2 regions of the Delftia sp. ASV31 genome follow, and region 2 is predicted to be linked to the other one. Evidence: riboswitches for the same ligand, from Rfam matches in the RefSeq annotation. Region 2 holds a riboswitch; the other holds the start of a gene.
What was found. A riboswitch is a leader RNA that binds a small molecule or an ion and turns the genes downstream of it on or off. The one in region 2 is predicted to bind glycine.
Positions count from the first base shown of each region.

Region 1: linked by a shared signal. The riboswitch ahead of gcvT (glycine cleavage system aminomethyltransferase GcvT) and the one ahead of JHD82_RS10570 (D-amino acid dehydrogenase) in region 2 are both predicted to bind glycine.

Region 1 covers NZ_JAELTK010000038.1:40,376-44,789, reverse strand. The annotation lists gene JHD82_RS15285 (fatty acid--CoA ligase) at 1-1,472, opposite strand, end outside; glycine riboswitch at 1,642-1,753, shown strand; glycine riboswitch at 1,769-1,887, shown strand; gene gcvT (glycine cleavage system aminomethyltransferase GcvT) at 1,905-3,080, shown strand; gene gcvH (glycine cleavage system protein GcvH) at 3,217-3,591, shown strand; gene gcvP (aminomethyl-transferring glycine dehydrogenase) at 3,663-4,414, shown strand, end outside.
Region 2 covers NZ_JAELTK010000022.1:68,153-72,566, forward strand. The annotation lists gene JHD82_RS10565 (FIST N-terminal domain-containing protein) at 1-1,077, shown strand, start outside; gene JHD82_RS10570 (D-amino acid dehydrogenase) at 1,119-2,450, opposite strand; glycine riboswitch at 2,543-2,653, opposite strand; gene JHD82_RS10575 (hypothetical protein) at 3,297-4,414, shown strand, end outside.

The DNA of each region.
Region 1 (4,414 bases), on a different contig from region 2:
TCCAGCGCCTCGGCCGTGGGCGTGGCGCCAGGCTTGGCGACCACGTGGGCGGCGACGATCTGGCCCCAGCGCTCGTCGGCCTCGCCGATGACGGCGACCTCGAGCACATCGGCATGCTCGACCAGCGCGTCTTCCACTTCGCGGGGATAGACGTTCTCGGCACCCGAATTAATCATGTAGTCGATGCGGTCACGGATCCAGAGGTAGCCGTCGTCGTCGATGTGGCCCAGGTCGCCCGTGTGGTACCAGCCGTGCGCCAGCGCGCGGGTGTTGGCGTCGGGGCGGTTGAGGTAGCCGGCCATCATGCAGGGGCCGCGCACCAGGATCTCGCCCACCTCGCCGGGCAGGCAGGCCTCGGCCGGATCGGTGGGGGCGTTGTCTTCGCGCAGGCGCGCCACGATGAGGTCATGGCCCATGGAGGGCAGCCCCGCCGAGCCCGCGTGCGAGAGTTGCTCGCGCGGCAGGAGGATGGACATGCAGGGCCCCATCTCGGTGGTGCCGTAGACCTGGACCAGGTCGCTGCCGACCTTGCGTGTCCATTCGCGGATCAGGTGCGGCGCCATGGAGGCGCCGCCGTACTCCACCAGCCGCAGCGCGGGCGCCTGCTCAGGCGAGGCAATGGGGTCGGCCAGCAGCATGGTGACCATGGTGGGCGCCGCGAAGAAGAAGCTCACGCGCTCTTCGCGGATCAGGCGCCAGGCCTCGGTCACGTCGAAGCGGCGCAGCAGCACCTGGGTGGCACCGGCCTGCAGGCGCGGCAAAAAGCTGGTGTGCAGCTCGGCCGTGTGGTTGAGCGGCGCCATGGCCAGGCCCACGTCGTCGCGCGTGAACTGCATGGTCTGGTGCATGAGGGCGTTGTGCGCCAGCTTGCTGCGGTGCGTATGCAGCACGCCCTTGGGCCGGCCCGTGGTGCCGCTGGTGTACATGAGGATGCAGGGATCGCTCTCGCGCACATGGGCCTGGGGCGGCGCGCTGCTGCGGCCCCTGGCCAGGGCGGACAGGCGCTGCGTGGCCCAGACCGGCAGCGGGTCGGCCGGGGCATCGTCGGCAAAGATCCAGTGCTCGATGCCTGCGCCAGTGCCGCCGCCTTCGGCCTTGAGCAGGGCCTGGGCGCGTGCGGCCACCTCGCCGCCCTCGTGCTCGAACACCAGGGCGCGCGCTGCGCCGTCCTTGAGGATGAAGGCCAGCTCCTGCGCCGCCAGCCGGTAGTTGATGGGGTTGAAGATGGCGCCCAGGCGCGCGGCCGCCAGCATGGTGAAGACAAAGGCCGGCGTGTTGTAGAGAAAGGCCGCGACCACGTCGCCATGGCCTATGCCCAGCTCGGCCAGGCCGTGGGCGTGGCGGTTGACTTCGGCATCGAGCTGGGCGTAGGTCCAGGCGCGGCGCTCGCCGCCCTCCCACGCGACCAGGGCTTCCTTGTTCGGCAGGTAACGTGCCGGCCAAGCCAATGTGTCTCCCAGCGTCTGCTGCATGTGCGCTTCTTCCTTCTCGCTCACGAGATTTCATATATCGATGCATCTCAATGTAGGAGATTTTTTAGACAGTTATGCAATTTGCAAATGCATCCATGCAGGCAAGCGCATGGAGCTGCGGCCGGCCCGCGGAAATCCCGAAGCCGCGCGGACGCTGGCCGCAGCTAGAATGCGCCGGTCAGGAGAGAGTGCCCGCCCGGCCGCAATGGTCACAGGCAGCGGCACCGCCGAAGGCGCAGGGTTCGCCCCGAACGCTCAGGCAAAAGGACTGGCACCGCCTGCCGCCACGGCCGCAGGCGTTCCTAGCTGGAGAGAGATGCAGGGCACGGCGGTGTGCCCCATCCACCGAAGGAGCAAGCCCCACGCATGGAAGGTGCGGGTGAATCTCTCAGGTAAAGCGGACAGCAGGGCAGGACATCCCGGGATTCCGGGATGGCGTTGTGCCTTGCCCCTTGCCGAAAAGAGAGTCCCTCCTTGACCGCCGCCTCCACCACCGATCTGCTCAAGACCCCGCTGTTCGACCTGCACCAGGAACTGGGCGCGCGCATGGTGCCGTTTGCCGGCTACTCCATGCCCGTGCAATACCCGCAGGGGCTGATGGCCGAGCATCTGCACACGCGCGAGGCGGCAGGCCTGTTCGATGTCTCGCACATGGGCCAGATCAGCCTGCGCGGCCCGGATGCCGGCGCGGCGCTGGAATCGCTGCTGCCCATGGACGTGCTGGGCCTGGGCGAACACCGCCAGCGCTACGGCCTGCTGCTCAACGACGCGGGCGGCATTCTGGACGACCTGATGTTCGTGCGCCGCGAGGACGACCTGTTCCTGATCGTCAACGGCGCCTGCAAGCACGAAGACCTGGCGCACATCCAGGCCCGCATCGGTCAGCGCTGTGAAATCGAGCCCCAGTTCGACCGGGGCCTGCTGGCACTGCAGGGCCCGCAGGCAGCAGCCGCCATGGAGCGCCTGCTGCCCGACACGGCCGGGCTGGTGTTCATGACGGGCGGCTACTTCGACTGGGAAGGCGCCGAGCTGTACATCACGCGCAGCGGCTATACCGGCGAGGACGGCTTCGAGATCTCCCTGCCCGCCAGCCACGCCGAGGCCTTTGCCCGTGCCCTGCTGGCCCAGCCCGAAGTCAGGCCCGTGGGCCTGGGCGCGCGCAATTCGCTGCGCCTGGAAGGCGGCCTGTGCCTGTACGGCAACGATCTGGACACGACCACCACCCCGGCCGAGGCCGCCCTGAACTGGGCCGTGCAGAAGGTCCGCCGCATTGGTGGCGAACGCGAAGGCGGCTTTCCCGGCGCGGCCACCGTGCTGGCCCAGCTGCAGTCGCCCGAGCTGCTCACGCGCAAGCGCGTGGGCCTGGTGGCCCTGGAGCGCGTACCCGTGCGCGAAGGCACGGAACTGCTGGATGCCAGCGGCCGCAAGGTCGGCCAGGTCACCAGCGGCCTGCTGTCGCCCACGCTGAACCAGCCCGTGGCACTGGCCTATGTGGAGCCGGGCAGCGCCGCCATCGGCACCACGCTGCAGGCCATGGTGCGCGGCAAGGCCGTGCCCATGCAGGTGCAGGCCACGCCCTTCGTGGCGCCCCGCTATCACCGCGGTTGAGGACAGCCTGCGCGCTTGGCGTGGATCGAGTTCGGCGGATTCGTTTTTCCTGCCATCGCATGCCGCTACAGTGCGCACTGACCTTTCTCAAACCGCCTTTCACAGGTTTCTTTTTCAGTTTCTATCGGAGCAAGCCATGAGCATCCAGTATTCCAAGGACCACGAATGGATCAACGCCGCCAACCCTGACGCGGCCATCGTCGGCATCACCCTCCACGCGCAGGATGCGCTGGGCGACGTGGTGTTCGTCGACCTGCCCGCCGTGGGCACCAGCTTCAACCAGGGCGATGTGGCCGGCGTGGTCGAGTCCGTCAAGGCCGCCGCCGATGTCTACATGCCCGTCAGCGGCGAGATCGTCGAAGTCAACGAAGCCCTGCGCGACGACCCCTCCCTGGCCAACAGCGACCCGCTGGGCGAAGGCTGGTTCTTCAAGGTCAAGCTCAGCGACGCAGGCCAGCTGGCCGCGCTGCTCGACGAAGCCGCCTACACGGCCTTCGCACAGAGCAACTGACGCCACTTTCCGGCCAGGACGGGCGCCAGGGCCCGCCCTGGCGCTTTTCAGCTTTTGAGACAGGTCCCTCCATGCTGATGTCCTCCACCCAGCCCCTTGCCGCCCTCGAGAACGCCACCGAATTCGTGGCCCGCCATATCGGCATCGCGCCCGAAGACGAGGCCCACATGCTCAGCGCCATTGGCGCGGCATCGCGCGATGCGCTGATCGACGCCATCGTCCCGCCCGCCATCCGGCGCCACCAGCCCATGGCGCTGCCGCCAGCGGCCACCGAGGCCCAGGCGCTGGCCGAGCTCAAGGCGCTGGCAGGCCGCAACCAGCTGCTCAAAAGCTTCATCGGCCAGGGCTACTACGGCACGCACACGCCCGGCGTTATCCTGCGCAACATTCTGGAGAACCCCGCCTGGTACACGGCCTACACGCCCTACCAGGCCGAGATCTCGCAAGGCCGCATGGAGGCCCTGGTCAACTTCCAGACCATGGTCTGCGACCTGACGGCCATGCCGATTGCCAACGCCTCCATGCTGGACGAGGCCACGGCGGCCGCCGAGGCCATGACGCTGGCCAAGCGCTCCGTCAAAAGCAAGAGCAACCGCTTCGTGGTGGCCGGCGATGCCCACCCCCAGACCATCGAGGTCATCCAGACGCGCGCCGCGCCGCTGGGCATCGAGGTGCTGCTGGCCAACTCGCTGGACGAATGGAACCAGCTGATGGACGGCGACTACTTCGCCGTGCTGGCCCAGTACCCCGCCACCAGCGGCCGCATCGACGATCTGCGCGCCGACGTGGACAAGGCCCATGGCAAGCAGGCCGCCTTCATCGT
Region 2 (4,414 bases):
AGACCGCTGCTGCAGCATCTGGCCAGGGCCTTGCCCCATGTGGCGGACTGGGCTGGCTGCTCGGCCGGTGGCGTGCTGGCCATGTCCCATGAATACCTGTCCGGCTCCGCGCTCGCGGTGATGCTGCTCGATGTGCCGGCCGCGCACTACCGCCTGTATTCGGGCCTGGCGCCCTTGCATGCGCCGGGCGGCGAGGCCGGGTTCACGGCCCATTCGGCCCTGGTCCATGCCGGAGGCGGCCAGCCCGAGCTGGCCGAGTTGCTGTACGAGCTGTCCGAGCGCACCGAGTCCGGCCTGCTGTTCGGCGGCGTGGGCGATGACGGGGACGATGGCGTGGAGGGCGTGCAGATCGCCTGCCGCACCGAGGACCTGCATGCGCAGCATGCAGATGCGCGCGGCATTTTCAGCGGAGGCTTCTCGGGCGTGGCCTTCGGTGCGGGCGTGCCCTGCATCACGGGCATGGCCCAGGGCTGCGTGCCGCTGGGCGAGGGCCTGGAGATCACCGAGGCGCGCGGCGCCCTGGTCACCGGGCTCAATGGCGATCCGGCCTTGCAGCGCCTGCTGCAACTGCTGGGCGTGGAGCTGGAAGGCAGCGACTGGCAGCCCGCGCTGACCACGGTGCGCAGCACGCTGGCGGCCATTGCGCCGCCGGGCCGGGGCATGGCCCACGGCGTGCTCACCGAAGAGGCCCAGGTGCTGACCCTGGTCGGGCTGGACCCGCTGCGCCAGGGCGTGGCCCTGTCATCGGCCGTGGAGGCCGGGCATTCTGTGATCTTCTGCCGCCGCCAGGCCCAGGTCGCGCGCCAGGAACTGCTGCAACTGGGCGCCGCGCTGCGCGATGCGGCGGAGCCCGAGGAGGCGGCGCCCGAAGGCGAGGCACAGCCCCGCATCCGTGGCGCCATCTACATCAGTTGCCGGGGCCGCGGCGGCGGCCTGTTCGGCGGCCCCGATGCCGAACTGCGCACCCTGCGCCACGCACTGGGCGATGTGCCATTGATCGGCTTCGTCGCCGAAGCCGAGATCATGGACGCCCGCCTGCACCGCTTCGCAGGAGTGTTGACGGTGTTCACTGCTTAGGCGCCGTACACGCCGTACACACGGTACACACCGTCTGCACCTCAGACCGCGCGCGGGCGCACCGTGCCTGCGCTGCGATCCGGGTCCATGGCTGCGGCTCCCAGAAAATCGAAATCCACGGCCGGCTGCCTGCCGCTGACCAGGTCGGCCAGCGCCATGCCGGAGCCGCAGGCATGGGTCCAGCCCAGCGTGCCGTGGCCGGTGTTCAGGAACAGGTTGGCGATGGGCGAGCGTCCGATCAGTGGCACATTGCTGGGCGTTGCGGGGCGCAGGCCGCTCCAGAACTGGGCGCGCCCGGTATCGCCGGCGCCAGGGAACAGCTGTTGCACGCGCCGCACGATGGCCTCGCAGCGCACGGGGTCCAGGTTGCGGTCGTAGCCGTTGAACTCGGCCGTGCCGGCAATGCGCAGGCGGTCGCCCTGCGCGCCGGTGTAGCGCGAGAACACCAGCTTGAACTCATCGTCCGTCAGGCTGACCTGGTAGGCCTTGGCGGGGTCCAGCACCGGCAGGGTCACGGAGTAGCCCTTGGCCGGGTAGATGGGCAGGTGCAGCCCCAGCGGCTGGGCCAGCAGCGGGCTGAACGAGCCCATGGCCAGCACATAGGCGTCGCCCTGGATGCGTTCGTAGCGGCCATCGGCATTGGTCACCTCCACATGGTCGATATGGCGGCTGGCGCCTGCGCCCGTGGTGCGCAGCGCCATGACGTGGTGGCCGTGGCGGAACTGCACGCCCGTGGTGGTGGCAATGCGTGCCAGCTCGCGCGTGAAGAGGTTGGCGTCGCCCGATTCATCCTCGGCCGTATAGGTGGCGCCCGCTATCTGCCCGCGCACATGGGCCAGGGCCGGCTCCAGGCGCACGGCCTCGTCGGCGTCGATCAGGCGGCGGTCGCAGCCCAGGGCCTGCATCTGCTCGGTGGGCTTGAGCGCGCCCTCGAACTCGCGGGCGTTCGTGTAGAAGTGCAGGATGCCCTGCATGCGCTGCTCGTACTGGATGCCGGTGTCCGACCGCAGCTGCTGCAGGGCCTCGCGGCTGTAGGTGCCCAGGCGAACGATCTGCCGGATGTTGTGGCGCGTGCGCGCGGGCGTGCAGTTGCGCAGGAAGGACAGGCCCCAGAGCCACTGGCGCATGTCGGCGCGCAGGCGGAACAGCAGGGGGGCGTCCTGCCGGCCCAGCCAGCCCAGCAACTTCAGCGGTGCGCCGGGGTTGGCCCAGGGCTCGGCATGGCTGACCGAGATCTGCCCGCCGTTGGCAAAGCTGGTTTCGGCGCCGGGCGCAGCCTGGCGGTCGATGACCGTGACCTCGTGGCCCAGGGATTGCAGATAGTAGGCCGAGGCGGTGCCGATCAGGCCGGCTCCGAGAACGATGACGCGCATGACAATGCCCTTTCAAAGGCATGTGCCGGTCACGCGGAAGCTGGTAGCTATGGATTCAATAGCAAGCAGCCGGCGTCCGTCGTGACGCAGCTGCCGCTCCCCCTGTCCTTGGTACCTGAGAGATTCACCGCCGTCCATGGGAACGGGGCTTGCTCCTTCGGTGCGCCGCATATTGCGTGCGGCGGCTCTCCAGACGGCATGTTGTGTTTGCAGTACGGAACCTGAGCGTGTATGGGAGTTTGCGCCTTCGGTGAGGCTCGGCACCGTGGTGCCCGCCTGCTCTCCTGCAGGGACGATTCTATGTGGCTTGCGCAGCCAGCTCCAGTCGTATTGGGGATACCACCTGTTACCTGTATGTGGTGTGGCTGATTCAGGGTATTCCCTAGATCGCTCAAGCGCCTCCCTCGTAGCGCTGGCACGATCCTCCGGGTTCATGTAAAAAAACTATTGAAATAGAAAAAAACATGATTTAGCCTATCGATATGTGCAGTGGTTTGTCAGTGCATGTTCTGGTCGATTGGACCTGCTGGGTTAACCATGGGTTGTGTATATGTCTGATAGGCGACTTAACCTTGCACAGGTGCAGGTCCATGGAAACTGGTCCGGCACTGAAAAAAATACAAGCACGGTGAATATGGTTTGTCGAGGGAGGAATGATTTGCGTCGCAAACCCGACTGAAGGCGTGTCCCGCTCAATAGGCAGCGGAGCAGCGAGCAAACGTTGATGGAAATCCGCCTTTTCTGATTGACGCGCAGGATCTGCGCGAAACATTCTGCTTCCAACCTCGCCGGCTGCAAGGTGAGTTGTGAGCTCGTGATTCAAATAGAACTATTCGAGGTACGGCGATGCAAATGCGCTGGGTACAACTGATGGCCATTGCCATTGGGAAAATCATTTTCCTGTCATATCTCCTTGAGAAAACGGGGAATATCATGCATGCTCTCAATCGCCTGCCCGGTTTGGCATTTTTTCGCAAATGGCGTGCAGCGAAGTGCCTTTTATCTTTGCTGCTGCTTTCATGCGCGGGTATCTCATCCACGGCACTGGCGGCGACCATCGTTTTCACGGTCACCGACAACAGCGACGCTCCCAATGCCAATGCAACGACACCAACCACCTGTGTCAGCACGCTGGGGGGCACCTTTGCTGGCGCATGTACGCTGCGAGCGGCCATTCAGGCAGCCAACTACACGCTGCAAACGCTGGATCCGAGTGCCGATGTTTCCATCGTCTTTGCGCCGACACTGTCTACGTCGGTACGAACCATACAGAGTGGGACATCCAAGGATGCGGCCGGAAACCTCTTTCCGTATGTCGACAATCAGACGGTTTACGTGCGCTGTGCCAATACGTTCGTCAGCGGAGCCCAGTCCGGCGCCGTGACGGGAGCCACCAATGCCTGTGGTCAAACCCAGATGATCAGCGGCGGCGATACGGGCACCACCACCGGTGCCGGTGGCGCTTGGTACTGGATCAAAGGCACCGTGCCAGCCGGCACGGGTTCATTGACCATCGATTTCGGGGGAGTCATACAAGTCCAGAACTGGGCGGACTCCGCCTGGGAAACCTTTTATCTTGGTGGGAAGAATATCACTCTCACCAATTCGCCCAACATGACCTGTGGCGAAGCGCTATTCGTCGTTGGCTCCCAGGCAAACAATGTCATCATTGATCGCGTCGGTCTGGTGAATGTGGCGCCAACCCCTGCGGGAGAGGGGACGCCGTTCAACTGCGAGCTGTACGCGGAGATTCATCAAGGCGCACAAAACGTATTCTTTGCCAATAGCACGATCAACTCCGCGATATGGAATGGAAATTACGGCAATAACAAGGGCTCGGCCATTTCCGTTGCCGCAACCAACGGTACCGGCACAGTTTCCAACATCGTTGTCGATAATTTCACGGTAACGAATCTGCCCAACCCTATCGGGGGAATGCAGCTTGAGCAGTTTTTCCAGGTCAT